3 regions of the Streptomyces sp. NPDC028711 genome follow, and region 1 is predicted to be linked to each of the others. Evidence: riboswitches for the same ligand, from Rfam matches in the RefSeq annotation. Region 1 holds a riboswitch; each other region holds the start of a gene.
What was found. A riboswitch is a leader RNA that binds a small molecule or an ion and turns the genes downstream of it on or off. The one in region 1 is predicted to bind cobalamin.
Positions count from the first base shown of each region.

Region 1 (9,700 bases):
TGGAACGCCTCCTCGCCGTCCGCCGTGCGGCACACGGGGTCGGGGCCGATTGGGGGGCAGCGCAGAGCGCTTCGATGAGGGGTGGCGGTCGGGAGACGGGCGGGCGGGTCCCGCAGGTCGGCCTCACCGCGGCCGCCGCGATGGTCCTGCACAGCCTCATGGACGGCATCGCCCTCGGCGCCGCCTTCCAGATCGGCGGCGGCATGGGAGCCGCCGTCGCCGTCGCCGTCATCACCCACGACTTCGCCGACGGCTTCAACACGTACACGATCACGAGCCTCTACGGGAACGCCCGGCGCAAGGCCGTCGGGATGCTCGTCGCCGACGCGCTCGCGCCGATCCTCGGCGCGGCCTCCACCCTCCTGTTCACCCTTCCGGAGGAACTTCTCGGCGGCTATCTGGGTTTCTTCGGCGGCGCCCTGCTCTACCTCGCGGCCGCCGAGATCCTGCCGGAGGCCCACCACGACCACCCCGCCCGTTCCACCGTGCTGTGCACGGTGGCGGGCGTGGCCTTCATCTGGCTCGTGGTGGGCGTCTCCGGCGGCTGAACTCACGCGACCCGACCGCCCGCGCACCGCTCGACGAACCGCGCGGCCACCTCGGGAGCACCCGCCCAGTGGGTGTGCACGTAACTGGCGTGCACCCCGCCCTGGACGAAGCCCTCCACCCGCCGCACGGGCTGCCGCAGCCCCCAGGCCGCCCGCACCCCGGCACCCGGCTCGATCACGGTCCGGTGGAACTCGTGCCCCCGCATCCGGGCCCCGGCGGGAGCGAGCACGCTGTCGCTCACGGCGACGGCGTCCCGGTACCCGAGGGTGAGCCGTTCCGACATCCGCGCGTCCGCGTCGAGCACCCCGCACATGGGCCTGCCGTCGAGCGACCGCGCCAGATACAGCAGCCCGGCGCACTCGGCGGCGATCGGCGCCCCGGAGGCGGCAAGCTCGGCGACGGCCTTCCGCAACGGCTCGTTGGCGGACAACTCGGCCCCGTACACCTCGGGAAACCCACCACCGATGACGAGCCCGGAGGTCCCCTCGGGAAGGGACTCGTCCCGCAGCGGATCGAAGGTGACGACCTCGGCCCCGGCGGCGGTGAGCAACTCAGCATGCTCGGCGTAGGAGAACGTGAAGGCGGCCCCACCGGCGACGGCGACCCGTCGTGGTGGGCAATCGTCCCGCAGGGCGATGGGGGTCCCCCCGGACGGAGTCTGGGGGAGGGTGGGCACCACGGGACCACCGGCGTGCAGCCGCTCCCCGACGTCAGCCACCCACGGCTCGGCGCCCAACGGCGGCGCAGACCGCGCCAACGCGAGCAGCGCCTCCAGGTCACAGCCGGCCCGCACCTGCTCCGCCTGCGCCGCGACCGCGGCCACCGCGGCGGCCTGCCGCTCGGCAACCGGCACAAGCCCCAGATGCCGCGAAGGCGTAGCGACAGCAGGCGCCCGCCGCAGCACCCCGAGCACCGGCACCCCCGACTCCCCGAGCGCCTCCCGCAACAGATGCTCGTGCCGGTCCGTCGCGACCTTGTTGAGGATCACACCCCCGATCCGCACCTCCGGGTCCCATGACGCGAACCCGTGCACCAGCGCCGCCACCGACCGCGACTGCGAGGACGCGTCGACGACGAGCACCACCGGCGCCTTGAGCAGCTTCGACACCTGGGCGGTGGAGGCCAGTTCACCCTGGTCGGCGGCGCCGTCGTACAGGCCCATCACCCCCTCGACCACGGCCAGGTCGCAGCCGCGCGCCCCGTGCTCGAAGAGCGGCGCGATCAGCCCCGTACCGCACATGTACGCGTCGAGGTTGCGGCCGGGACGGCCGGTCGCGAGGGCGTGGTAGCCGGGGTCGATGTAGTCGGGGCCGACCTTGTGCGGGGAGACGGCCAGACCACGGCCGGCGAACGCGGCCATCAGGCCGGTCGCGACCGTGGTCTTGCCCGCGCCCGAGGACGGCGCGGCGATGACGAGACGTGCTACCACTCGATGCCCCGCTGGCCCTTCTGACCGGCGTCCATCGGGTGCTTGACCTTGGACATGTCGGTGACGAGGTCCGCGAAGTCGACGAGCTCCTGCGGCGCGTTGCGGCCGGTGATGACGACGTGCTGCTGCCCGGGACGGTCGCGCAGCACCTCCACGACCTCCTTGACGTCGATCCAGCCCCAGTGCAGGAGGTACGCGAACTCGTCGAGGACGTAGAACCGGTACTTCTCCTCGGCGAGGTCCCGCTTGACCTGCTCCCAGCCCTCGCGGGCCTTGTCCTCGTGCGACTGCTCGCCCTCGGCGACCTCGCGCTGGATCCAGGACCAGCCCTCACCCATCTTGTTCCAGGTGACGGTGCCGCCCTTGCCGGTCTCGCCGAGCGCCTTGAGGGCGTTCTCCTCGCCGACCTTCCACTTGGCGGACTTGACGAACTGGAACACCCCGATCGGCCAGCCCTGGTTCCAGGCGCGCAGTGCCATGCCGAACGCGGCGGTCGACTTCCCCTTGCCGACGCCCGTGTGCACCATCACCAGTGCCCGGTTGCGGCGCTGACGGGTGGTGAGGCCGTCGTCGGGTACGACGGTCGGCTGTCCCTGCGGCATTAAGCGGCCCTCCATGCTGTCTGCGGTGTCTGTCCTGCTGCCTGTACGTCTCTGACGAGGCCGGCGATCGAGTCGGCGCGCAGCTCGTCCAGGGTGACGGCGGTGCCGCCGAGTTCGAGCGCGAGGGTCCCCGCGAGCCCGAGCCGCACGGGCCCGGTCTCGCAGTCCACGACCACGCTCGCCGTGCCCTCGGCGGCGTGCAGCCGGGCCGCGCGGGCGGCGAGCGCCACCGGGTCGGCGCCGCCGCCGGTGGCCCGTCCGTCGGTCACGACGACGAGCAGCGGGCGGCGCGAGGGGTCCCTGAGCCGCTCGACCCGCAGCACGTCATGGGCCTTGAGGAGCCCGGCCGAGAGCGGGGTGCGGCCGCCGGTCGGGAGCTTCTCCAGGCGGGCGGCGGCCGCGTCGACGGACGAGGTCGGCGGCAGCGCGACCTCGGCCTCCCGGCCCCGGAAGGTGATCAGACCGACCTTGTCGCGCCGCTGGTAGGCGTCGAGCAGCAGGGACAGGACGGCGCCCTTGACGGCGCTCATCCGCTGGCGGGCGGCCATCGAACCGGAGGCGTCCACGGCGAACAGCACCAGGTTCCCCTCCCGTCCCTCCCGGGTCGCCTGCCGCAGGTCGTCCCGCCGGACCACGAGCCCGCGCCCGGTCCGCCCGCGCGCCTTCTGGTGCGGGGCAGCGGCCTGCACGGTCGCGGCCAGGTGCAGCTTGGTCAGCGTGCCGCGGGGCCGTACGGAACCGGTCGTACGGCCGTGCTCGGTACGGGCCCGGGAGCGGCGCCCGGCCGCGCCCTCGCCGAGACCGGGGACGCTCAGCACCTTCGTACGGAAGGGCTCGGCGGCCTTGACAGTGGCCCGCTCCCCGGCGCGGGACCCCTGCGGCGCGGGCGCGGGTTCGGGCGCCGGCGACTCCTCAGGAGCGGGTACGTCCTCGGGAGCGGACACGTCCTCGGACGCGGGCCCCTCACTCTGCGGCGGAATGCCCCCGCCGGGACCGCCCCCGTCAGGGCCGCCGTCCCCGCCGTCACCCGGACCGTCGGGCTCCGGGTCCTCCCCGGGCTCGTCCCCCTTGAACTGCTCCAGGGTCTCGTCGAGCTTGTCCTCGTCGAGGCCGGGCGCGTCGAAGGGCGAGCGCCGCCGCCGGTGGGGGAGGGCGAGCAGCGCCGCCTGCCGTACATCCTCGGAGGTGACCTCGGTCCGCCCCGCCCACGCGGCGAGCGCGGTCGCGGTCCGGGCCATGACGATGTCGGCGCGCATGCCGTCCACCTCGAACGCGGCGCAGGTGGCGGCGATCTGGAGCAGTACGGCGTCCCCGAGCGTCACCCGCGGCAGCAGGGCGCGGGCGGCGGAGATCCGGCCGCGCAGCTCGGCCTCGTCGTCGGCCCAGCGCGCGGCGAACGCGGCCGGGTCGTCCTCGAACGCGAGCCGCCGGCGGACGACCTCGACGCGCTGTACGGGCTCGCGCGACGCGGCGACCTCCACGGTGAGCCCGAACCGGTCGAGCAACTGCGGCCGCAGCTCGCCCTCTTCGGGGTTCATCGTGCCGACGAGCAGGAACCGGGCGGCGTGCCGTACGGAGACGCCTTCGCGTTCGACGTACGAGGAGCCCATGGCGGCGGCGTCGAGCAGGAGGTCGACGAGGTGGTCGTGGAGCAGGTTGACCTCGTCGACGTACAGGATGCCGCGGTGGGCGTCGGCGAGGAGCCCGGGCTCGAAGGCCTTCACGCCGTCGGCGAGCGCCTTCTCGATGTCGAGCGAGCCGACGAGCCGGTCCTCGGAGGCACCGACGGGCAACTCGACCATCCGCGCGGCCCGTTCGGCCCCGGGGCCGTCGTCGTGCGGCCCGTCGGGGCAGCCGGGGTCGGGCGAGCCGGGATCACAGCTGAACCGACAGCCCGGCACGACCGGCACGGCCGGCAGCAGCTCGGCGAGCGCCCGCACGGCGGTGGACTTGGCGGTCCCCTTCTCCCCCCGGACGAGCACACCGCCCACGGCGGGGCTGACGGCATTGAGCAGCAGCGCGAGCCGCAGGTCGTCCATACCGACGACGGCGGTGAACGGATACCGGGTGCTCATCGGTCGGTCACTCCTTCAACTCGTTGATGTTCGGCGGTCGTCATGCTCACGGCGCGCCCGGCGGCACGAACGGCAGTCCCCCCGGAGCCCCCTCCTCGATCAACCGCAGCAGCGCGTCCGTGTCCGCGTGCTCCTCGATCAGATCGCCGAGCCGGTCCAGCTGCTCCTCCCGAAGCGCCCCGAACGACGTGTCCGGGGCCGGTACGAACCGCCGCCCGGCCGCCGCCGCGACCTCGCGCAGGAACGCCCGCCGGAACCCGTCGCTCTCCAGGGAGCCGTGCCAGTGGGTGCCCCACACGGAGCCGACCCGGCACCCGTCCAGGAACGGTTCCCCGCCGTCCACGGAGGCGACACCGTGGTGGATCTCGTACCCCTCCACCCGCTCGCCGAGCGCCTCGCCGACCGGCCGCGCCAGCGTCTTCTCTCGCGCGAACCGGACCCGTACGGGCAGCAGCCCGAGCCCGTCGACGGCTCCCGCCCGGGACTCGACGTCGTCCTCGATCCGTTCGCCGAGCACCTGGAAGCCGCCGCAGATGCCGAGCACGGGACGTCCCGCGGCCGCGCGGCGGGCCAGCTCGTCCGCCAGGCCCCGCTCCCGCAGCCACGCCAGCGCCTTCACCGTGCCGCGCGTGCCGGGCACGACGACCAGGTCCGCGTCGACGAGCTCCTCGGGCCGGTCGACGAACCGGACGACGACCCCCGGCTCGGCGGCCAGCGCGTCGACGTCCGTGAAGTTGGACATCAGGGGGACGGCGCAGACGGCGACCCGCAGGACGTCGGCGCCGACCGGCGGCGCCACGACGGACTCCCGGACGGTCCCGCGCAGCGAGACCCGGAGCCCGTCCTCCTCGTCGATGCCGAGCCCATGGGCGTACGGCAGGACGCCGAAGGTCCGGCGGCCGGTGAGGCCGTGCAGCATGTCGAGCCCCGGTTCGAGCAGGGTCACGTCGCCGCGGAACTTGTTCACGAGGTATCCGGCGACGAGCGCCTGGTCCTCGGGGCTCAGCAGCGCCGTCGTACCGAAGAACTGGGCGAAGACCCCGCCCCGGTCGATGTCCCCGACCACGACGACGGGCAGCTTCGCGGCCCGGGCGATCCCCATGTTGACGATGTCGGTGCGCCGCAGGTTGATCTCGGCCGGGCTGCCCGCGCCCTCGCAGATCACCGCGTCGTACGTGCTCCGCAGCTCCTCCAGGCACGCGAGGACCGGCTCGAAGAGCTCCTTCTGACGGCCTCCGTGGTAGCCGCGGGCGCTCAGCTCACCGACCGGCTTCCCCATCAGGACGACCTGGCTGGAGCGGTCGCTGCCCGGCTTGAGCAGCACCGGGTTCATCAGCGCGGTCGGCTCCACCCGGGCGGCCTGGGCCTGCATGGCCTGGGCCCGCCCGATCTCGGCGCCCTCGCGGGTGACGAAGGAGTTGAGGGACATGTTCTGTCCCTTGAACGGCGCCACCTTCAGGCCCTTGCGGACCAGCCAGCGGCAGATGCCGGCCGTCACGACGCTCTTGCCGGCGTCGGACGTGGTCCCGGCGACGAGCAGCCCCCCACCCCTCATGCGTTCCTCCGCTTCAGCGCGTATCCGAGCAGCCGGCCGCCCACGCAGACGGCCAGGGTCAGTCCGGTGACCCGGCGGGACAACCGGACCGCCCGGTCGATGTCGGCGACCTCGACGGGCCGCCCCTCCCCGTTGAGCACCGGCCGGTGCTCGACGCGTCCGCCGTACGAGAGTGTCCCGCCGAGCCGTACGCCGAGGGCGCCCGCGAAGGAGGCCTCGACCGGTCCCGCGTTGGGGCTGGGGTGCTTGGCCGCGTCCGCGCGCCAGGCCCGGACGGCCCCGCGCGGGTTCCCGCCCGCGACGGTCGCGAGGACGGCCGTCAGCCGCGCCCCGGGCCAGCCGGCCACGTCGTCGAGCCGGGCCGAGGCCCAGCCGAAGCGGCGGTGGCGGGGGGACTTGTGGCCGACCATCGCGTCCAGGGTGTTGACGGCCCGGAAGCCGACGAGGCCCGGCACGCCCGCGACCGCGCCCCAGAAGAGGGCGCCGACCACGGCGTCGGAGGTGTTCTCGGCGACCGATTCGACGACCGCGCGGGCCATCGCCGGTCCGTCGAGGGACTGCGGGTCGCGGCCGCACAGGTGCGGCAGCCGCTCCCGGGCCACGTCCAGGTCGCCCGCGGCGAGCGCCCCGCCGATCGCGCGGGCCTCCCGGCCCAGGGTCGTACCGCCGACGACGGCCCAGACGGAGGCGGCGGTCAGGGCCGCGGCCGCGGCCGGACGGTTCCGTACGGCCCGTGCGGCGAGCGCGCCCAAGGCGATCGTGGAGCCGGCGCAGACGGCGGTGTGCAGGGCGCCCCAGCCGCGGTGGTCGTGGTGGAGGCGCTGTTCGACCGCGGCGGCCGCCCGGCCGAACGCGGCGACGGGGTGTCCGCGGCGGGGGTCCCCGACGAGCAGGTCGAGGGCGAGACCCGCCGCCGCGCCGAACGCGAATCCGTGCGGGGAGAGGCGGCCGGCTCTCGGAAGGCTGTGGTTGCGGCCGGGCATGGGCGCATGTCCTCACTCAGGGTCCGCGCCCTGGATCGACGTGACCGGCGGCGTGAGTTCCTGACTCCCGGACCCTTCGGATCCGGTCACAGTGGCGGGACCGCGCCGGATTCGCACCGGACTTCCTCTACTGCCGCCGTAAATGGCCTCGGCAGTCCACCACGCCCCGAGAACACCCGTCAACCCGCGCTTGACCTGCGCCGTGTCACTGTGCGAAGCACCACAGACACGACGGCGGGGCGGCCCGCACCCGAAGGTGCGGACCGCCCCGCCGGTCCTGCTCGTCGCGTCAGACGACGATCAGGTAGATGCCGTACGCCACGGCCGCGAGGCACAGGGCGAAGCAGGCGTAGGCGCCGGTACGGGCCAGGGTGGCGGAGCCGCCCTGGGCGGCGGCCTGCTCCTGCTTGCCGAGGCCGACGATCCCGAGGGTGAAGAGGCCCACGAGGGCGACGGTCGCCACGAGGCTGACCCCGAAGACGGAGCCGAGAGCTGCCCAGTCGATCTTCATGTCGTTCGTTCCTTACACCGCTGCGGCGGGGGCGGGGGGCGCGGCCGGGTCGGTGGGAACCGGCGCGGGGATGGTGGTCTTGAGGTCCTCGTCCGCGACGGCGGCGACGGAACCGGCGGCCGGCGGCGGGGTGACGGCCGCGATCGCGGTGGTCACGACACCCGCGGGCTGCTCGTCCAGGTCGTCGTCGGTGACGTTGGTGTGGTCGACCGGCTTGCGGCGGGACAGCGACCAGATGACGCCCGAGCCGCCGACCAGGAGGACCGCGACGGCGGCGATGCCCCAGGGGCCCTGCTGGGTGAGGAACTCGGCGGCGGCGGCGACCAGGCCCGCGGCGGGCAGGGTCAGACCCCAGGCGACGAACATCCGGGTGGCGGTCGACCAGCGGACGACGCCGCCCTTGCGGCCGAGGCCGGCGCCCATCACGGCACCCGAGCAGGACTGGGTGGTGGAGAGGGAGAAGCCGAGGTTCGAGGAGGCCAGGATGACCGTGGCGGCGCTGGTCTGGGCGGCGAAGCCCTGCTGCGGCTGGAGGTCGGTGAGGCCCTTGCCCATGGTGCGGATGATGCGCCAGCCGCCGAGGTAGGTGCCGAGGGCGATCGCGACGCCGGCGGAGACGATGACCCACATCGGCGGGTTGGAGCCGGGGACGAGGACGCCGCCGGTGACCAGGGCCAGGGTGATGATGCCCATCGTCTTCTGGGCGTCGTTGGTGCCGTGCGCGAGGGAGACGAGACCGGCGGAGGCGATCTGGCCGGCCCGGTAGCCCTTGGCCGTGGTCTTCGCCTCGGGGTTGGTCTTGATCTTGTACGTCAGCCTGGTGGCCAGCATCGCGGCGAGGCCGGCGACGAGCGGCGCGGCGACGGCCGGGATCAGGACCTTGGTGACGATGGTGGAGCCGTTCACGGCCGACCAGCCGGCCGACATGACCGCGGCGCCGATGAGGCCGCCGAAGAGGGCGTGGGAGGAGCTGGACGGCAGGCCGACGAGCCAGGTCAGCAGATTCCACAGGATGGCGCCGACCAACGCGGCGAAGATCACCTCTGTGCGGATGCCCTCTTCGTTGATGATCCCGCCGGAGATCGTCTTGGCGACCTCCACGGACAGGAAAGCGCCGACGAGGTTGAGCACGGCGGACATGGCCACCGCCGTCTTCGGTTTGAGCGCACCGGTCGAGATGGTCGTTGCCATCGCGTTGGCGGTGTCGTGGAAACCGTTCGTGAAATCGAACACGAGAGCTGTCACGACCACAATGGCGAGCAGCAGCGTGATGTGTTCCATTTACCCAGGCAATCGTTTGACGTCAGTGGCTCGTCGAACGTAAGCAACCTGAGTGAACGGAAGGTGAACTGAGCCGGGCGGTGTGGTGTCCCGATCCGGTGTCAAGAGATTCCGTTTACGGCCCCCGGCGGAGGAACTGTCCACCATGCGGTCACCCCCGACCCCGGGTAATCCCGGCCTTCACGGGGCACATACGACCTGCCCCGGTTCCTCCCCCGCCACCCGGTTCCGCTCCCCGGACGGAATCATCCGACCGGGCGACCCCGCCGGGGAGACCCATGTCACTCCCCGGGGTGACCCAGGGAGGCCCCACACCCTCCGGGCCCGAGGCCCCCGCCCCGCCCCGGCCGGGTCCGTCCGGTGGCAGGTCCTCCCCGCCCTGCCGAGACTGGGAGCGTGCGCCCGGCTACAGCGACGGCAGCGGCCGTCACCACCCTGCTCGGTCTCGGCGCGGTCGCGGTCGCGGCCGGCCGGTACGCCAGCGACGTCGCCCTCAAGGCGCCGTCCGGACGTCCCCTGCCCGGAGATCCACGGCTGACCGTGCACGCCACGGGCCCCGAGCGGATCACCCTCACCCGCAGCCTCGCCTCGCTGCGCCCCGGCACGTACGGCCTCGAAGGCCCCGACCTGCACGCCGTCGTCGGCCCCGTCCTCGACCGGGTCCCGCACACCGCCGACACCGTCGTCCGCCGCCTGGAACGCGTCGAGCTCGGGG
Region 1 is NZ_JBVHUJ010000001.1:59,117-68,816, reverse strand. Features, by position in the region: gene ACZ4VK_RS00340 (ZIP family metal transporter) at 1-548, shown strand, start outside; gene ACZ4VK_RS00335 (cobyrinate a,c-diamide synthase) at 551-1,978, opposite strand; gene cobO (cob(I)yrinic acid a,c-diamide adenosyltransferase) at 1,972-2,580, opposite strand; gene ACZ4VK_RS00325 (putative cobaltochelatase) at 2,580-4,655, opposite strand; gene ACZ4VK_RS00320 (cobyric acid synthase) at 4,702-6,210, opposite strand; gene ACZ4VK_RS00315 (cobalamin biosynthesis protein) at 6,207-7,193, opposite strand; cobalamin riboswitch at 7,228-7,370, opposite strand; gene ACZ4VK_RS00310 (hypothetical protein) at 7,483-7,704, opposite strand; gene ACZ4VK_RS00305 (inorganic phosphate transporter) at 7,717-8,985, opposite strand; gene ACZ4VK_RS00300 (alpha/beta hydrolase) at 9,382-9,700, shown strand, end outside.

Region 2 (9,700 bases), on a different contig from region 1:
CTCGTCGACATGTTCCAGCAAAGCCCCCAGCGACATGTCGGCCCGCAACGTCAGCCGCACCGGAACCACGTTGGCGAGCATTCCGGGCGTCGAGCGGGTGAGCTCATCAGGCCTGCCGGCCACGACCAGGCCCGGCGTCACGTCCTGCGCGCCCGTCAGCCGGTAGGTGTACAGCGCGACCCCGGCCACGACCAGCCTGGGCCAGGTGACACCGGCGCGTCGGGCCGCCGCGTACACCGCCTCGTAGTTCGGGAGCGACCGCGTGCCGCTCACCTGGAGGGCTGCCGCGGCCCGGGTCTCCGCCGCAGGGCCTGCGTGTGCCGTCGCGAGGTCGGGCCGGTGCGGGATCGTGGTCGTCCCCGTCCAGCCGGCCAGCCGCCGCCTCCAGAACTCCCGGTCGGCTGCCGCGGCCGTGGAGGCGTGGTAGTCCGCATCGGCACGGACGAGGGCGGACAGCGGGGCGAAGGGACCAGGGCCGGACGGCTGCCCGCCGGCCAGGGCGGTGTACACCTCAGCGACCCGACGGGCGATAAGGGCGAAGCCGAAGCCGTCCACAGCCACGTGGTGGTACGTATGACACCACCAGAACCGGTCAGGCCCCAGCCGCAGTAGCGCGAAGCTGAACAGCGGTCCGCCGGACAGGTCAAGGCGCTGGGCCACGTCTGCCGCGATCCAGGCCCGCGCGGCCGCCTCCGGAGCGGGCTCGTCCGCGACGTCGACCAGCGGCAGGACCCAGGGAACTTCACGTTCCAGAACCTGCACCGGGCCGTCGTCGCCGACGGCAAGACGCACCCGCAGCGCGTCGGTCTCGTTCACGACCTGACGCAGCGCGGTCTCGAAGACCGCGGGGTCGACCGCCCCGTCGATCTCCAGGTACTCGCCGATCCGCCATCCCACACCGGGTTGAGCTCTGTGCTGCTCGGCCAGCCAGATCTCGCGCTGCGCCGCCGTGACGGGCAGCACCTCGGCCGACGCGTCGGAGCTGCGTCCCACGGTCGGAGCTGCGGTGGTGACGGACAGAGGGGAGAGTTCGGGGCGAGACAAGAGCAACCTCCGGAGATTTCCTGAAAGCCCGCCAGTGGCAGACGGCCGCCGACGTTTCAAGGCGCAGCATGGACGGGCTGACGCATCGGCCCTCATCAAGCAGGCACATCGCAGTGTGCAGGAAGGCAGGAAGTGAAGGCCCGGCACGTTCAGGGCCCTTACTGGAGTTCCAAGCGTGCCAACTCAGGAATCCCTACACCGCTGCGCGGGGGTGATTATCCCTCGAAGGAATTACCCACGCCCCGGCCCCACATACTTCAGTGAATGGGATTATCACTGCCGGCCGCACAGGCGCGAGGACACCCCTGACCGCAGGCCGTACCACAAGCTGGATCAGCCTAAACGATTCTCCATTCGATATTCACTCGAAGTCATCGTATTCACGAGACAACCGGGGGCAGCACGTGGCCTTGGTGCGCGAATATCGGCTAGCGTGCGAGTGCTGACCGCGCAGGGATTCGGGTGGTCGCGGCGCACCAGCGCTTAGCCCACGGCGTGGTCACGTTCCGTCCTGCTGGCAAAAACAAGAGAAAGGCACGGCTATGCCTCCTTTTTTCCTTCCTTTCTTGGTGGGTATCGTCGCGGCGCCCCTGGTGAAGCGAGCGGTGAAGCCCGTGGTACGCAACACCATCGCGGCCTCTGTCGGTCTGGCCGTGGAGATGAAGAAGGCCGCCCATCAGGTCGGCGAGGAGTTGCAGGACATCACCGCCGAGGTGACCGCCGAGCGAATCACCGCCGAGCTGCGGGATGGCGAGAAGCCCACGGTCAAGGCCGGAAAGTCCTGACCGGCTGACGGCTCCCGGGGCACGCAGGGACAAGCCTTGCCAGCAGGTCGGGGCAGCGCGAGCGCCGGGGAAGCCGTCCACGGATCACGGCACGTGAGCAACCCTCGTGCCGACACGCCCCTCTCTTCCTTCCCGGAAAGCAGTAACGCATGATCAACCCGTTCGAGGACGAGGACGCACACTTTTTGGTGTTGGTCAACGAAGAAGGCCAGCACTCCCTTTGGCCCGCCTTCGCCGACGTTCCCGACGGTTGGGCCGTGGCCCACCCTGAGGACACCCGACGACAGTGTCTGGACCACATCGAACGATCCTGGACCGATATGCGGCCGTACAGCCTCGTCGCGGCCATGAACAGCCGGCCTTAGCCCGGCCGTGAACCGGACGAACGGCACGCAGTGCCGCTCCCGGGCAGCAAGAAGGAATTGAAGGGTTATGAAGGTCGTGATCTGGTGACTGAAGCCGAGCAGGTGCAGCATCCGCCCGCGGACGTGCTGTACACCGCCGAACTGGTCCGTCGGCACGGTGCCTACACGCTGATCGTGCGGGACTTGGTGCAGGGCGTCCAAAAGACAACCACTGTCCCCAGGAAAACGGTGGGGAAGATCCCCATGTACCTCTCGATGCTGAACCTCGACGAGTGCTGACGGGCTCTCGCCACATATACACAAGCACCGATGGGGCCGACCCTTCAGCCTGCCCTTGGAAGACCGGGCGCTGAGGTCGCGGCGTACTCCCGAGCGAACCTGACGACGTGCCGGCGAGCCGCGCCGGCCAGACCTCCTCGGCGGTCTGGCCGGCGCGGCTCGCCCCGACAGCGCCGCCGCCCTGCACCCGGCCGCGCGTTCGACAGGCGGCGATCATTCGCATCTGCTCGGCCCCTGCGCAGGCCAGGGCCCGCAAGGTGCGCCTCTCGCGCACACACGAGGGGACATGACCCCGCCGGGGCGCGGGCGAGCAGTACAAGGTGTTCGGTGACCGTCACCTCGCATCCACTCCGACCCCACGCTCGCGCCATCGGGCGCCGCTAGGCAGCCTTCAGTCCCCGACGCCGGCCCGGCATCGACGCGCGATGCCGGTGGTCTGTGATCGTCGGCGCAAACCATCGATACTGCTGAAGGCACCACGAACCGCACCCGCGAACCCGCATCGCGGGTCAGCAATCTGATGCCTCGTCATGAAGGTCGGCAAGAGGTCGGCGTCACACTCGCTAGCGTAGCCAGGAGTTACGTATGAGGATGCTCATCAACGTTCCCGAGACCGTCGTCGCCGACGCGTTGCGTGGGATGGCGGCCGCTCATCCCGAGCTCACCGTGGACGTGGAGCGGCGGGTCGTGATGCGGCGGGACGCGCCCATGGCGGGGAAGGTCGCGCTGGTGTCCGGTGGCGGCTCCGGGCACGAGCCCCTGCACGGGGGGTTCGTGGGGCCCGGGATGCTGGCGGCCGCGTGTCCCGGCGAGGTGTTCACGTCTCCCGTGCCCGATCAGATCGTCCGGGCCGCCGCTGCCGTCGACAGCGGGGCAGGCGTGCTGTTCGTCGTCAAGAACTACACCGGGGACGTGCTCAACTTCGACATGGCGGCGGAACTCTCCGAGGACGAGGGCATCCAGGTCGCCAAGGTCCTCGTCGACGACGACGTCGCCGTCACGGACAGCCTGTACACGGCGGGCCGGCGCGGGACGGGCGCCACGCTCTTCGTCGAGAAGATCGCGGGCGCCGCCGCCGAGGAGGGCGCGCCGTTCGAGCGGGTGGAGGCCATCGCCCGCCGGGTCAACGAGCGCTCCCGGTCCTTCGGCGTGGCCCTGAGCGCCTGTACCACCCCCGCCAAGGGCAGCCCCACCTTCGATCTCCCTTCGGGCGAGCTGGAGTTGGGCATCGGCATCCACGGCGAACCGGGCCGCGAACGGCGGCCGATGATGACCTCCCGGGAGATCGCCGACTTCGCCGTCGACGCCGTCGTCGAGGACCTCCGCCCGTCCGCGCCGGTGATCGCGCTGGTGAACGGCATGGGCGCCACCCCGCTCCTGGAGCTGTACGGCTTCAACGCGGAGGTGCAGCGCGTGCTCGGCGAGCGGCGCGTGCCGGTGGCCCGTACCCTCGTCGGCAACTACGTGACCTCGCTCGACATGGCCGGCTGCTCGGTGACGCTGTGCGAGGTGGATGAGGAGCTCCTCCGCCTGTGGGACGCGCCCGTACAGACGCCCGCGCTGCGCTGGGGCCGGTGAGACGAGGGATGGGAGAGGGGACCGGCATGACGGAGACCTTCGGCGCGGACTTCCTGGTCCGCTGGCTGACCGCGGTGGCCGAGGCCGTCGACCGTGAGGCGGACCGGCTCACCGAGCTCGACTCGGCCATCGGCGACGCCGACCACGGCACGAACCTGAGGCGGGGGTTCGCCGCCGTCACGGAGACACTCGCCAAGGAGCCGCCCGCTGCGCCCGGTGCCGTGCTCACCACCGCCGGACGGCAGCTGATCTCCACCGTCGGCGGCGCGTCGGGACCGCTGTACGGCACGCTGCTGCGCCGTACCGGCAAGACCCTCGGCGACGCCGAGCGGATCACCAGGGAGCAGCTGGCCGAGGCCCTCGGTTCCGGTGTGTCCGCCGTGTCCCAGTTGGGCGGTGCGCAGGTGGGCGACAAGACGATGCTGGACGCGCTCGTTCCTGCCGTGGAGGGCCTGCGAGCCTCGTTCGCGGCGGGCCGTACCGCCGCCGAGGAGGGCGCCCTCGCGACCGTACCCCTGCGGGCGCGCAAGGGCAGGGCCAGCTATCTGGGCGAGCGGTCGGTGGGGCACCAGGATCCGGGGGCCACCTCCTCGGCACTGCTGTTCGCCGCGCTCGACGACACCGCGCGTACGGAGGGGGCGTCATGAGCCCCGTGGCCGAGGGCGCGGCGGCCCCCGGCGGTTCCGCGCCCGTCGGCATCGTGCTCGTCTCGCACAGCGCCGCCGTCGCGACCGCCGTGGCCGAGCTGGCCCGGGGGCTCTCCGGCGGCGGCGACCTGGCGCCGATCGCCCCCGCCGGCGGGACCCCGGACGGTGGCCTGGGGACGAGTTCCGAGCTGATCAGCCAGGCGGCGAAGGCCGTGGACCGGGGCGCCGGAGTGGCGATCCTGGTCGACCTGGGGAGCGCCGTGCTCACCGTGAAGGCGCTGCTCGCCGAGGGCGACGAGCTGCCCGAGGGCGCGCGGCTCGTGGACGCGCCGTTCGTCGAGGGCGCGGTCGCCGCGCTTGTCACGGCGAGCGCCGGCGGGGATCTCGACGCGGTGGCGGCTGCGGCTGCGGAGGCGTACGGCTATCGCAAGGAGTGACTGGGCGGGGGGCGTACGCCTGTCGGGCGGAGTGACCGTCGCGAGGGTGTGCGCCCGCCGGGGAAATGACCGCACGGGGTGTGCGGTCCGCCGCCAGGAACGACTGCGCGAAGTGTGCGGCCTGGCGACAGGAATCACCTGGTCAGGGCGTGTCCGCGTCCTCGGAGATGAGCTCCCCAGGGGGCATGTCCCCGATGCCCGGAATGACCGCGTGAGGCGTGTGCCCTGCCCCGTGGAATGACTGCGTGGAGTGAGCGAGAAGCCGCACCGCGTGGCGACCGTGTTGTGATGTACCTGGTCAACGCACTAGTGTCACAGCGCCTTGGTGTACGGGAAACCGGTGCAGTACCGGTGCGGCCCTCGCCACTGTGATCGGGAGGTCCGGCTCCACCCTCGGGGGGAACACCCTCGGGGAAGCCACTGGACCGCGACGGGAGACCGTCGTGGTGTGGGAAGGCGGAGTCCGGACGTATGACCGTCAGCCAGGAGACCGGCCAGGGTGCGTTGTCCATCCACGAGGTGCTGGAGAGGGTCTCCCAACCATGCATATAGCCGAGGGGTATCTGCCCCCTGTGCACGCGGCCGCCTGGGGCGTCGCGTCCGCGCCGTTCGTCGTCCACGGGGTCCGCGCGCTGACCCGTGAAGTACGGTCGAACCCCGAGTCCACCCTTCTGCTCGGCGCCTCCGGCGCCTTCACCTTCGTCCTCTCGGCGCTCAAACTGCCGTCGGTGACGGGTAGTTGCTCGCATCCGACCGGTACCGGTCTCGGTGCGATCCTGTTCCGGCCGCCGATCATGGCGGTCCTCGGGACGATCACACTCCTCTTCCAGGCCCTGCTGCTCGCCCATGGCGGGCTGACCACGCTCGGCGCGAACGTCTTCTCGATGGCGATCGTCGGCCCCTGGGCGGGATACGGGACGTACCTGCTCCTTCGCCGGTCCGGTGCGCCCCTGATGGTCGCCGTCTTCTCGGGGGCGTTCGTCGCCGACCTGTCCACGTACTGCGTCACCAGCGTGCAGCTGGCGCTCGCCTTCCCCGACCCGGGGAGCGGTGTGGTCGGCGCGCTCGCCAAGTTCGGCGGGATCTTCGCGGTGACGCAGATCCCGCTGGCCGTGAGCGAGGGCCTGCTCACCGTGCTCGTGATGCGGCTGCTCACGCAGTCCAGCAAGGGCGAACTCACCCGGCTCGGCGTCCTCGGCGGACGCACGGCGGCGCGACGCGAGAAGGAGGCGAGCGCGCGATGAGCCGGAACACGAAGATCAACGCGCTGCTGCTGTTCGTCGTCGCGGCGCTCGCCGTACTGCCGTTGGCACTGGGGCTCGGGGACCACAAGGAGGAGCCGTTCACGGGGGCTGACGCGGAGGCGGAGACCGCGATCACGGAGCTCCGGCCGGATTACGAGCCGTGGTTCAGCCCCCTGTACGAGCCGCCGTCCGGGGAGATCGAGTCCGCGCTGTTCTCCCTTCAGGCGGCGCTGGGCGCGGGCGTCCTCGCGTACTACTTCGGTCTGCGGCGGGGCCGCAGGCAGGGGGCGGCAAGGGCCGAGGCGGCCCGGGGCGTCGGGGAGGGTGAGGTCGCGGTCGGAGCCGTGGGGGACGGTCAGGGCATCACCGACACGGTGGGCGCGGCCCCGAGTACGGCCGATGGTCATGGCACCGACCCGGGCATCGACGCCGGCCGGAACATCGACCCGGGCATCGGCGCCGGTCCCGCCACCGGGCGTGGCGCCAAGGGCCGGGGCGGGGACCGCTCCGGGGGCGGCGCCGGCCTCGACGGACGGGACGCGTAGCCGCCGATGCTGCCGATCGACGCGGCGGCGCACAGCAGTCGCTGGCGCCGCCGCCATCCCGCCGAGAAGGCGCTGCTCGGCTTCGGTCTGACCCTGTGCGCGGTCTCCCTGCCGCCCTGGCCCGGCGCGCCGCTCGTGGCCGCGGCCACGCTCGGTGTGCTGCTCGGTCCGGCCGGTGTGCCGGGCCGGGCGCTGTGGCGGGCCTTCCGCATCCCCCTCGGGTTCTGTGTCACGGGCGCGATTCCGCTGCTCTTCGAAGTGGGCGGCGACCGGGGTCTGGTCGCGTTCGCCCCGGAGGGGCCGGTCCAGGCGGTCGAACTGCTCCTGCGGACGGCGTCCGCCTCGCTCGGCGTGCTCCTGTTCGCGTTCACCACACCGGTCTCCGACGTCCTGCCCCGGCTGGTCCGGGCGGGGGTGCCGGCGCCCGTGGTCGATGTCGCGCTCGTGATGTACCGGATCATCTTCCTGCTGCTCGACGCGCTGTCCAAGATCCGGCAGGCGCAGGCGGCACGGCTCGGGCACACCACCCGGGCCGCGACCTGGCGTTCGCTCGCCGGTCTCGGCGCGACCACCTTTGTACGGGCCTTCGACCGGGCGCAGCGCCTGCAGTCGGGGCTCGCCGGGCGGGGATACGACGGGACGCTGCGGGTTCTCGTGCCCGCGTGCGCGCTCTCCCGCCGGTTCCTCGCCACGACGGGCGTGCTCCTCGCCGGGCTCGTCGCCCTCACCCTCGTACTGGAAAGGTTCCTGCCGTGACGTCAACGACGCCTCCGCCCTCCGCGACCCCCGTCGTGGAGCTGGTGAACGCGGGCTTCGCCTACGAGGACGGGCCCGCGGTCCTGTCGGGCGTGGACTTCTCGGTGGCGGAGGGGCGCGCGGTCGCGCTGCTCGGCCGCAACGGCAGCGGGAAGACGACGCTGCTGCGGCTGCTGAGCGGCGGCCTTCGGTGCGGGAGCGGGTCGCTGCTCCTGGACGGGGCGGAGGTGGCGTACGACCGGAAGGGGCTGACCCGGCTGCGGACCACCGTGCAGCTGGTCGTGCAGGATCCGGACGACCAGCTGTTCGCCGCCTCGGTGGCCCAGGACGTGTCGTTCGGTCCGATGAATCTCGGGCTGCCGGAGGAGGAGGTACGGCTCCGGGTGGCGGAGGCCCTGGAGGCGCTGGACATCACGGCGCTCGCCGACCGGCCGACGCATCTGCTGTCGTACGGGCAGCGGAAGCGGGCCGCCATCGCCGGCGCCGTGGCGATGCGGCCCCGGGTGCTGATCATGGACGAGCCGACGGCCGGGCTCGACCCGCACGGGCAGGAACGGCTGCTCGACGCGCTCCGGCGGCTTCGGGAGGGCGGTACGACGGTGCTCATGGCGACGCACGACGTGGATCTGGCGCTGCGCTGGGCCGACGAGGCGGCGGTACTCTCCCCCGCCGGTCTGCGCACGGGCCCGGTGGCCGAGCTGCTCGCCGACGACGCGCTGCTCGACGCGGCCCGGCTGCGACGCCCCTGGGGCACGGCCGTGGCCCGGCTGCTGCGGACGCACGGGCTGCTCGGGGCGGAGGCGCCGGAGCCTCGGACGCCGGAGGACCTGGACGCCTGGCTGGGAGCGGCCGCGGAAGCCTTTGCTACCGAGTAGTAGACATCACGTCCCCGATCTTCTGCAACTAGTTGCAGAACCAGAGGAGGTCACCTACAACTGAGGGCGAAGATCCTGCGCGAGGAGGCGCCCGCATGACCCCGTACCCCCATCTGCTGAGCCCGCTCGACCTCGGGTTCACCACCCTGCCCAACCGGGTGATCATGGGGTCGATGCACGTCGGCCTCGAAGAGGCCGAGCACGGCTTCGAGCGCATGGCCGCCTTCTACGCCGAGCGCGCCCGCGGCGGCGTCGGCCTCATCGTCACCGGCGGCATCGCGCCCAACGACGCCGGCCGGCCCTGGGACGGCGGCGCCAAGCTCACCACCGCCGAGGAGGTCGCCGAGCACCGGCTGATCACCGACGCCGTGCACGGGGCCGGTGGCCGGATCGCGATGCAGATCCTGCACTTCGGCCGGTACGCGTACCACCCCGCCCTCGTCGCGCCCAGCGCGATCAAAGCCCCGATCAGCCCCTTCGTACCGAACGAGCTGACCGACGCCGAGGTCGAGCAGACCGTCGAGGACTACGCCCGGTGCGCCGGGCTCGCCAAGGAGGCCGGGTACGACGGCGTCGAGGTGATGGGCTCCGAGGGCTACCTCATCAACGAGTTCATCGCCGCCGCCACCAACCAGCGCACCGACCGCTGGGGCGGCTCCTACGAGAACCGCGTCCGCTTCCCGCTGGAGATCGTCCGCCGCATCCGCGAGCGCGTGGGCGAGGACTTCATCCTCGTCTACCGCCTCTCCATGCTGGACCTCGTCCCCGGCGGCTCCACCCTGGAGGAGGTCGTCCAGCTCGCCAAGGAGATCGAGGCCGCCGGCGCCACCATCATCAACACCGGCATCGGCTGGCACGAGGCCCGCATCCCCACCATCGCCACCTCCGTGCCGCGCGGCGCCTACACCTGGGTGACCAAGAAGCTGATGGGCGCGGTCTCCGTGCCGCTCGTCACCAGCAACCGCATCAACACCCCCGAGGTCGCCGAGGAGATCCTCGCCGACAGCCGCGCCGACCTCGTCTCGCTGGCCCGCCCCTTCCTCGCCGACCCCGGCTTCGTCGCCAAGGCCGCCGCCGGCCGCTCCGACACCATCAACACCTGCATCGGGTGCAACCAGGCCTGCCTCGACCACACCTTCAACCTG
Region 2 is NZ_JBVHUJ010000002.1:648,165-657,864, reverse strand. Features, by position in the region: gene ACZ4VK_RS08790 (amino acid adenylation domain-containing protein) at 1-993, opposite strand, end outside; gene ACZ4VK_RS08785 (DUF5132 domain-containing protein) at 1,614-1,829, shown strand; gene ACZ4VK_RS08780 (MbtH family protein) at 1,979-2,194, shown strand; gene ACZ4VK_RS08775 (hypothetical protein) at 2,279-2,473, shown strand; gene dhaK (dihydroxyacetone kinase subunit DhaK) at 3,059-4,051, shown strand; gene dhaL (dihydroxyacetone kinase subunit DhaL) at 4,078-4,698, shown strand; gene ACZ4VK_RS08760 (PTS-dependent dihydroxyacetone kinase phosphotransferase subunit DhaM) at 4,695-5,135, shown strand; cobalamin riboswitch at 5,415-5,648, shown strand; gene ACZ4VK_RS08755 (energy-coupling factor ABC transporter permease) at 5,678-6,379, shown strand; gene ACZ4VK_RS08750 (energy-coupling factor ABC transporter substrate-binding protein) at 6,376-6,924, shown strand; gene cbiQ (cobalt ECF transporter T component CbiQ) at 6,931-7,680, shown strand; gene ACZ4VK_RS08740 (ATP-binding cassette domain-containing protein) at 7,677-8,555, shown strand; gene ACZ4VK_RS08735 (FAD-dependent oxidoreductase) at 8,651-9,700, shown strand, end outside.
Region 2: linked by a shared signal. The riboswitch ahead of ACZ4VK_RS08755 (energy-coupling factor ABC transporter permease) and the one ahead of ACZ4VK_RS00315 (cobalamin biosynthesis protein) in region 1 are both predicted to bind cobalamin.

Region 3 (9,700 bases), on a different contig from region 1:
CGCGGGCCCCTCCTACCCGGTTTTCGACGAGATCGAGCTCTGGGCGCCCTCACCCGTCCCCACCTGGGTGGTCCTCCTGGAAGCGGCCACCGAGGCCGACCGGGACGCCCTGGAGCAGCTCGCCGCGGAGGCGGGCTTCGCCGCCGAGGACTGGTCGTCCTCCGTGCGGCTGCTCTGCCGCGCCTGCTCCGAGTCGACCATGCCCAGCGCCGAGGGCGAGGGCGAGCACTCCGACCCCCACGACCACAGCGAACCGGGACACCCCGGGCCGCTCGGCCACCGCTCGCCGGGCGAGCTGTGGGTGCCCGAGCGCGAGTGCGGCCTCGCCGCCCCGGCGGGCCTGGTGCGCGGCCTCCTCGACGGCTGGGTGGCGGACAGCCCCGACAGCCGCGAGTGGAGGGATCTCGAAGAGGTCTGCTGAGGCTCCTGTCACGGGCCCGTAGGCTGTCCTCCGACGGAATCGGGTTTTCAGAAGGGCGCGGCCGGACATGGCGCAGCAGGAGACGGACGAGCAGACGCAGATCAACGACGGCTTCGTCGTGGACACGGAGGACTGCGAGGCGCGTGAGCTCGCGTACCGCGAGCGTGGCACGGCGCGCCCCATCACCGTCGTCGGCAACCCGGTGCTCCACAAGGAGTGCAAGGACGTCACCGAGTTCGACGACGAGCTCGCGTCCCTGATCGACGACATGTTCGCCAGCCAGAAGGCCGCCGAGGGCGTGGGCCTGGCCGCCAACCAGATCGGCGTGGACCTCAAGGTCTTCGTCTACGACTGCCCCGACGACGAGGGCGTCCGGCACACCGGCGTCGTCGTCAACCCGGTCCTCCAGGAGCTCCCGGCGGAGCTCCGCGTCCTGGACGAGTCCAACGAGGGCTGCCTCTCGGTGCCGACCGCCTACGCCGAGCTGGCCCGCCCCGACTACGCGGAGGTCCACGGCCAGGACGCCCAGGGCAACCCGATCAAGGTGCGCGGCACCGGCTACTTCGCCCGCTGCCTCCAGCACGAGACGGACCACCTGTACGGCTACCTGTACATCGACCGCCTCTCCAAGCGCGACCGCAAGGACGCCCTCCGCCAGATGGAAGAGGGCACCCCCCGCTACGAGACGGTGCCGAACGCCTGATCTCCGGTACGCATGCCGAAGGGCCCCGCACTCCGAGGAGTGCGGGGCCCTTCGCCGTACGGACTAGAAGTCCTCGTCCAGGTCCACCGAGCCCTCGACCGCCACCTGGTAGGCGGACGGGCGGCGCTCGAAGAAGTTGGTGAGCTCCTGGACGCCCTGGAGCTCCATGAACGCGAACGGGTTCGCCGAGCCGTACACCGGGGCGAAGCCGAGGCGCTGGAGGCGCTGGTCGGCGACGCACTGGAGGTACTCGCGCATCGACTCGGTGTTCATGCCCGGCAGGCCGTCGCCGCACAGGTCACGGCCGAACTGCAGCTCCGCCTCGACGGCCTCCCTCAGCATGTCGGTGACCTGCTCCTGAAGCGCGTCGTCGAAGAGCTCCGGCTCCTCCTTGCGGACGGTGTCCACGACCTCGAAGGCGAAGTTCATGTGCATCGTCTCGTCCCGGAAGACCCAGTTGGTGCCGGTCGCGAGACCGTGCAGCAGGCCGCGGGAGCGGAACCAGTAGACGTAGGCGAAGGCGCCGTAGAAGAACAGGCCCTCGATGCACGCGGCGAAGCAGATCAGGTTCAGGAGGAAGCGGCGGCGGTCGGCCTGGGTCTCCAGGCGGTCCAGCTTCTCGACCTCGTTGATCCACTTGAAGCAGAACTGCGCCTTCTCGCGGATCGAGGGGATCTCCTCGACCGCGTCGAACGCCGCCGCGCGGTCGTCCGGGTCGGGCAGGTACGTGTCGAGCAGCGTCAGATAGAACTGGACGTGCACGGCCTCCTCGAACAGCTGGCGCGACAGGTACAGGCGCGCCTCCGGGGAGTTGATGTGCTTGTAGAGCGTCAGGACCAGGTTGTTCGACACGATCGAGTCGCCCGTCGCGAAGAACGCGACAAGGCGGCCGATCATGTGCTGCTCACCGGGGGTGAGCTTGGCGAGGTCGGCGACGTCCGAGTGGAGGTCGACCTCCTCCACGGTCCAGGTGTTCTTGATGGCGTCCCGGTAGCGCTCGTAGAAGTCCGGGTAGCGCATCGGACGGAGGGTCAGCTCGAAGCCCGGGTCGAGGAGGTTCTTGTTCTCACTGGTGCTCATTACTGGCAGGCCTCGCAGGACTCGGGGTTTTCGAGGGAGCAGGCGAGGGCGTCCGCGTCGGGGGTCGCCTGCTGTACGGGGATCGGCGCGGCCACGGCCGACGCCTGGGCCGCGCGGGCGATCCGGGTCGCCGGGCGGGAGCGCAGGTAGTACGTCGTCTTCAGGCCCTGTTTCCAGGCGTACGCGTACATCGACGACAGCTTGCCGATCGTCGGCGTCTCGAGGAACAGGTTCAGGGACTGGCTCTGGTCGAGGAACGGCGTACGGGCGGCGGCCATGTCGATCAGGCCGCGCTGCGGGATCTCCCACGCCGTCCGGTACAGCTCGCGCACCTCGGCGGGGACCCAGGTGAAGCCGGCCACCGAGCCGTTGGCGTCGCGCAGCGCCTCGCGGGTCTGGGCGTCCCACACGCCGAGCCTCTTCAGCTCGTCCACCAGGTACGAGTTGACCTGGAGGAACTCGCCCGACAGCGTCTCGCGCTTGAACAGGTTGGAGACCTGCGGCTCGATGCACTCGTACACACCGGCGATCGAGGCGATCGTCGCGGTCGGGGCGATGGCGAGGAGGAGGCTGTTGCGCATGCCGGTCGACGCGATGCGGGCGCGCAGTGCCGCCCACCGCTCCGGCCAGTTCAGCTCGACGTCGTAGTGGTCGGGGTGCAGGACGCCGCGGGCCGTGCGGGTCTTGTCCCAGGCCGGCAGCGGGCCGTTGCGCTCGGCGAGGTCGGCCGACGCCTCGTAGGCCGCCAGCATGATGCGCTCGGCGATCCGCGTCGACAGGGCGCGGGCCTCCGCCGAGTCGAACGGCAGCTTCAGCTGGAAGAAGACGTCCTGGAGGCCCATCGCGCCCAGGCCCACCGGCCGCCAGCGGGCGTTGGAGCGGCCCGCCTGCTCGGTCGGGTAGAAGTTGATGTCGACGACCCGGTCGAGGAAGGTGACGGCCGTGCGGACGGTCGCGTCGAGGCGCTCCCAGTCGATGTCCGAGCCCACGACGAACGCGCCCAGGTTGACCGAGCCGAGGTTGCAGACCGCCGTCTCGCCGTCGTTCGTGACCTCGATGATCTCGGTGCAGAGGTTCGAGGAGTGGACGACGGTGCCGGGTTCGGCGGTCTGGTTGGCCGTCCGGTTGGAGGCGTCCTTGAACGTCATCCAGCCGTTGCCGGTCTGGGCCAGGGTCCGCATCATGCGGCCGTACAGGTCGCGGGCCGGCATCGTCTTGCGGGCCAGGCCCGCGGCCTCGGCCTTGTGGTAGGCGGCGTCGAACTCCTCGCCCCACAGGTCGACAAGCTCGGGCACGTCCGCCGGGGAGAACAACGACCAGTCGGCGTCGGCGTTGACCCGGCGCATGAACTCGTCCGGGATCCAGTGCGCCAGGTTCAGGTTGTGCGTACGGCGCTGGTCCTCGCCGGTGTTGTCGCGGAGCTCCAGGAACTCCTCGATGTCCGCGTGCCACGTCTCCAGGTAGACGGCGGCGGCGCCCTTGCGGCGGCCGCCCTGGTTCACGGCGGCGACGGAGGCGTCGAGGGTCTTCAGGAACGGCACGATGCCGTTGGAGTGCCCGTTGGTGCCGCGGATCAGCGAACCGCGGGCCCTGATGCGGGAGTACGAGAGGCCGATGCCGCCCGCGTGCTTGGAGAGGCGCGCCACCTGGTGGTAGCGGTCGTAGATGGAGTCCAGCTCGTCCTGCGGGGAGTCCAGGAGGTAGCAGGAGGACATCTGCGGGTGGCGGGTGCCGGAGTTGAAGAGCGTGGGGGAGGACGGGAGGTAGTCCAGGCGGCTCATCAGGCCGTACAGCGCGGTCACTTCGTCGAGCGCGCGGACCGATTCGTCCTCGGCGAGACCGCAGGCGACGCGCAGCATGAAGTGCTGCGGGCTCTCGATGACCTTGCGGGTGATCGGGTGGCGCAGCAGGTAGCGGGAGTAGAGGGTGCGCAGGCCGAAGTAGCCGAAGCGGTCGTCGGCGGCCGTGTCCACGGTCGCGTCGAGCCGGGCCGCGTGCAGGGCGACGAACGCGGCGGTGCGGTCGGCGATCAGGCCCTCGCGGTGCCCGGTGGCGACGGAGGCGGAGAAGGAGACCGCGCCCTGGCCGGCCGCCTCGTCGGCGATGGTGACCGTCAGGAGCCGGGCGGCGAGCCGGGAGTACGCCGGGTCCTCCGCGATCAGGCCCGCGGCCGCCTCGGTGGCCAGCTCGCGCAGCTCCGCCTCGTCCGACGCGGCGCTGCGGCCGCGGAGTGCGGCGGCGGCGACCTTGCCGGGGTCGGTGTCGGGGAGATCGGCGGTGAGGTCGGTCAGGGTCCGCAGCAGTACGGTCCCGGGTCCGTCGCTCTCGACCGCGGAAACCTCGGCGGAAGCCGGATCGGCGGGCGCGATGGTCACGTGGGGGCTCTCCCTCGCTCGGCTCGGGGCCGCGGCGGGGGAAGGCGGGCACGCGGGCGTCCGTAACGCCGGACGCGACGCTTCCACCGGCCCACTCCGCGAGGCCCGGACGTCAGTGGCACCCGGAACGGTCGGACCGGGTGCGCTGCGGCAGGTGCTCGGACTCACCTCGTACGGACGGGTCGTATCCGTAGGAAGCACACCGTTGCGGGACAGTTCCGGATTCGCGCCGGATTCCCCTGCGTCGACAGCGAGCATGAGCATACATGTGGGGGGCGCCGCTCGCGGCACCCCCCACATGTTGTGTGTCGCCCTCGGCTCAGAACTCCAAGGCGTAGGTGCGCAGCGAGTGGTCGGGGATCGGTTCCCAGTCCCGGTGGGGGGTGCGGACGAAGCCGAGGCGGTCGTAGATCCGGTGCGCGGCGACCATCGTGGCGTCCGTGGAGAGCACGAGCCGCCGGCACCCCGGGAGGGCCCGCGCGCGGTCGACGCAGGCCTGTACGAGGGCCTCTCCGACGCCCCGGCCGCGGGCCTCCCGGGTGACGGCGAGCATCCGGAACTCGGCCTCGCCGTCGACCGCGATGTCCGCCCAGGGGGTGTTGCCGGTGGCGAAGGTCACCCCGCCGAGAAGGCGTCCCTCGGCGTCCTCGGCGACGAGCACCTCGCTCTCGCGGGCCCGCCGTGCGGTGTCCCGGAGCACCTCCAGGTAGAAGTCCTGCGCCCCGTACTTCAGCAGTCCGTCGTTCAGATAGGTGCCCGCGGTGAGTTCGCCGAGGGTCTCGTACTCCTCGGGCCGTACCGCCCTGATCGTGAAGTCCATGAGGAAAGTGTGCCTCGCCGGGGACGCGAAGAGCCCGGGGTCTCCTGGTGGAGATCCCGGGCCCGCCGCGCGCGGCCGTACGGGAGGGTCAGTGCGTCTCGGCGCCGACCTTCGGGAGCTCGGTCCGCACGCCGGCGTCACCGGCGTCCGCCGTGTAGTCGGACGGGGAGGTCTCGTCGATGCCCTCGGGAGCCTTGACGGCCTTGAGGACGAAGGTGAGGACGACCGTGACGACGAGGTTCAGGACGAAGGCGGTGAGGCCGATGTAGCCGATCTCGCCGATGCCCGGGATCTCGGCGGAGGAGCCGCCGAAGTGCTTCTGGGTCGGGCTGGCGACGCCGTACGCGGCGACCGTGCCGTAGACCATGCCGACGGCCCAGCCGGCGAGCAGCGCCCAGCGGTGGAACCAGCGGGTGAAGAGACCGCCGACGAGGGCCGGGAAGGTCTGCAGGATCCAGATGCCGCCGAGCAGCTGGAAGTTGATCGCGACGGTCTTGTCCATGGTGAGGACGAAGGCGAGCGCGCCCACCTTCACCAGGAGCGAGACGATCTTGGAGACCTTGGTCTCCTGCGCCGGGGTCGCGTCCTTCTTGATGAAGTCCTTGTAGATGTTGCGGGTGAAGAGGTTGGCCGCGGCGATCGACATGATCGCGGCCGGGACGAGCGCGCCGATGCCGATCGCGGCGAACGCGACGCCCGCGAACCAGTCGGGGAACATCGTCTCGAAGAGCTGCGGGATGGCGAGCTGGCCGTTCTTCACCTGGATGCCGGCGGCGATCGCCATGAAGCCGAGCAGCGCGAGCAGGCCCAGCATCAGGGAGTACAGCGGCAGGATCGTGGTGTTGCGGCGGATGACCTCGCGGCTCCGGGACGACAGGGTCGCCGTGATGGAGTGCGGGTACATGAAGAGCGCGAGCGCCGAGCCGAGGGCGAGGGTCGCGTACGTCCACTGGCCGGCCTCGCCGGGGACGAGCGAGCCGCGCGGCTTGTCGGTGGCCGGGTTGGTCTGCGCGTACGCCTCGCCCGCCTTGGCGAAGATCTCGTCGAAGCCGCCCAGCTTGATCGGGATGTAGATGATCGCCACCGCGATGACGATGTAGATCAGGGTGTCCTTGACGAAGGCGATGAGCGCGGGCGCGCGCAGGCCCGAGGAGTACGTGTACGCCGCGAGGACGCCGAAGGCGATGAGCAGCGGCAGGTCCTTGATGAACCAGTGGGTGGTCTCGCCGCCGCCGACGCCCATCACGTCCAGGACGGCCTGGATGCCGACGAGCTGGAGCGCGATGTACGGCATGGTGGCGAGGATGCCGGTGACCGCCACCGCGAGCGAGAGGCCCTTGGAGCCGAAGCGGCCGCGCACGAAGTCGGAGGTGGTGACGTATCCGTGCTTGTGCGAGACCGACCAGAGGCGCGGCAGGAAGGTGAAGATCAGCGGGTAGACCAGGATCGTGTACGGCACGGCGAAGAAGCCGGCCGCGCCCGCCGCGTAGATGGCCGCCGGGACGGCGACGAAGGTGTACGCGGTGTAGAGGTCGCCGCCGAGCAGGAACCAGGTGACCCAGGTGCCGAACGACCGGCCGCCCAGGCCCCATTCGTCGAGGCTGTTCTCGTTCTCGGCCTTGCGCCAGCGCGAGGCGAGGAAGCCCATGACCGTGACGGCCAGGAAGAAGAAGATGAAGACGGCGAGCGCGACGCCGTTCACACCGGTGACGTCCTTCATCGCGCGTCACCTCCCTTGCGGGCGCGCTGGTCGATCTTCCACAGCTGGTAGGCGACCATGGTGAGCACGGTGGAGATCAGCACCCAGAGCATCTGGTACCAGTAGAAGAACGGGATGCCGGCGAGGAACGGTTCCGTCTTCGCGTACGAACTCACCCAGAGCATCGCCACGAACGGGGCGAACAGACAGAGTCCGATCACCACCCGCATGGGTGTGATGGTGGGTTGTTTCCCTTGTGTCGCTTCCGGCGTGTCTGACGCGTCTGGCATGGCGATTCCCGTCCCCTCGCTGATCACCTCGTAATGGTGGGGAAATCTAGGGGACGGCTCCGCTCCATGGAACCCCTGTCCGTATAACGGAAGTGACTCGTGGGACCGCTCCCGGCCGCGCGGTCAGAGCCAGCCTTCCTTGGTGGCCCGTACGCCCGCCTCGAAACGGCTGCGCGCGCCGAGCCGGTTCATCAGCTCCGAGCTCATCCGGCGCACGGTCCGCAGGGAGATCCCGAGGCGGCGGGCGGCGATGTCGTCCGTGCAGCCGATGCCGAGCAGCATGAGCAACTCCCGTTCCTGCGGGGAGAGGTCGTGCTCGTCGCGGCGGGGGGTCTCGCCGAACGGGGTCCCGGTGTCCCACAGGCGGTCGAAGAGCACCATGAGCGCGTGGACGAGGCCGGGGCTGCGGACTTCGAGGGCGCCGGCGCGCCCGTCCTCCGGGTCGACCGGGACGAGCGCGGCCTCGCGGTCGACGATCACCATGAGCATGGGGACCACGGGTACGGTCCGTGCCTCGCCGCCGAGTTCGCAGTACCAGCGGACGTAGTCGACGGTCGGCGGGTCGTTGCGGAAGCTCTCCTGGTAGATCGACCGGATCCGCACACCGCGTTCCAGGGCGAGCTGGTCGAGCGGCTGGCTCGCGTCCATCGTGTCGGGGAGCTGCGCCCCACCCGGCAGGAGCGAGAGGCACTCGGTGCGGGCGCTCGCGGCCAGGTCCTCAAGGCGTTCGCGGACGTTGTCGAGGCCCACGACGCGGTGCACCACGTCGTGCCGCGGCGCGCCGTCGCTCCGGTCGGTGTACGTGGCGAGGATGTCGGCCACCGCCCGCTCGGCGCGCTCGACCTCGCGCCGCCGCCGGCTCAGCTCGGCCTCGGCCCGGGAGAGGAGGAAGGAGAAGCCGACCTCGGGGTCGAACGGGAGGGCCTCCCCCGATCCGTCCTCCATGGAGACGAGCCGCGCCTCCGTGAGCCGGCCCAGGGCTTCGCGGACCTGTTGCTCCGACCAGTCGAGCCGGCGGGCCATGTCCGCCACCCCGTCGTCGGGGTGTTCGAGCATGAGCCGGTAGACGGTCTCCGCGGACTTCTCTATCCCCAGCGCCTCGAGCAAGGCGTCTTCCCCCCGAATAGTCCCATCGTGGCGTTCACCGTGCGTGCCTGACCGTGAGGCTTCTGCGATGGTAGGCCGCGGTCGGCTTCAGGACTAGACCAATCGAACTCGCTTGGCAATCCCCGGTGTTCGGCCGGTTCCTGTCCGGCCGATCCCCTGCGCGAACGGAGTTCCTTGATCCAAGATGGTCTAGTCCAAGCAACTTCGAGGAGGACTGTATCCATGGCGATCCCCCAGCGCACCCTCGCACTCGGCGCCCTGCCGTTCGGCACGTCGGTCGACGAGGCCACCTCGTTCGCCGTGCTCGACCGGTTCACCGAACTCGGCGGCACCGTGATCGACACCGCGAACAACTACGCGTACTGGGTCGAGGGCGGTACGGGCGACGAGAGCGAGGCGACCCTCGGCCGCTGGCTCGCCGCGCGCGGCAACCGCGACGGCCTCGTCCTCTCCACCAAGTGCGGCGCCCGGCCCGCCGCCCCCGGAGCCGCCGAGGTCGAGGGGCTCTCCGAGAAGGCGGTCAGGAACGCCCTCGACGACAGCCTGCGCCGGCTCGGCGTCGACCGGGTCGACGTCTTCTGGGCCCACGTGGAGGACCGCGCGGTGCCGCTCGCCGAGACCGTCGAGACCCTCGCCGACCTCGTCGACGAGGGCAAGGCGGGCGAACTCGGCGTCAGCAACCACGCCGTCTGGCGGGTCGAGCGCGCCCGCGCCCTCGCCGGCGACCGCCCGCGCTTCACCCACCTCCAGTACCGCCACTCCTACCTCCAGCCCCGCTTCGACAAGGCCCTCCCCTCCACGGCGCACGTCCACGTCACCCGGGAACTCCTCGACTACACGCGCAGCGAGGGCGATCTGACGCTCTGGGCCTACAGCGCGCTGCTCTCCGGCGGCTACACCCGCCCCGAGGTCGGACTCCCCGACGCCTACGACCACCCCGGCACCGCCCCGCGGCTCGCGGCGCTGCACGAGGTCGCCGGAGAACTCGGCGCCACCGTCAACCAGGTGGTGCTCGCCTGGCTCCTCGACGGCGAACCGTCCGTGCTGCCCGTCGTCGGGGCGAGCCGGGTCGAGCAGGTGGAAGAGGCCATGGGCGCGCTCGCCCTGACCCTCGACCCCGACCAGCGGCGACGGCTGGACGAGGCGGGGGCCTGAGGGAGCCGGGGCGGCGGGCCGCGGGCGGGTCCCGGGTCGGTCCGGGGCCG
Region 3 is NZ_JBVHUJ010000013.1:62,566-72,265, forward strand. Features, by position in the region: gene ACZ4VK_RS31660 (tetratricopeptide repeat protein) at 1-421, shown strand, start outside; gene def (peptide deformylase) at 489-1,124, shown strand; gene ACZ4VK_RS31670 (ribonucleotide-diphosphate reductase subunit beta) at 1,188-2,204, opposite strand; gene ACZ4VK_RS31675 (ribonucleoside-diphosphate reductase subunit alpha) at 2,204-4,579, opposite strand; cobalamin riboswitch at 4,712-4,886, opposite strand; gene ACZ4VK_RS31680 (GNAT family N-acetyltransferase) at 4,899-5,399, opposite strand; gene mctP (monocarboxylate uptake permease MctP) at 5,488-7,119, opposite strand; gene ACZ4VK_RS31690 (DUF3311 domain-containing protein) at 7,116-7,388, opposite strand; gene ACZ4VK_RS31695 (LuxR C-terminal-related transcriptional regulator) at 7,512-8,495, opposite strand; gene ACZ4VK_RS31700 (aldo/keto reductase) at 8,718-9,650, shown strand.
Region 3: linked by a shared signal. The riboswitch ahead of ACZ4VK_RS31675 (ribonucleoside-diphosphate reductase subunit alpha) and the one ahead of ACZ4VK_RS00315 (cobalamin biosynthesis protein) in region 1 are both predicted to bind cobalamin.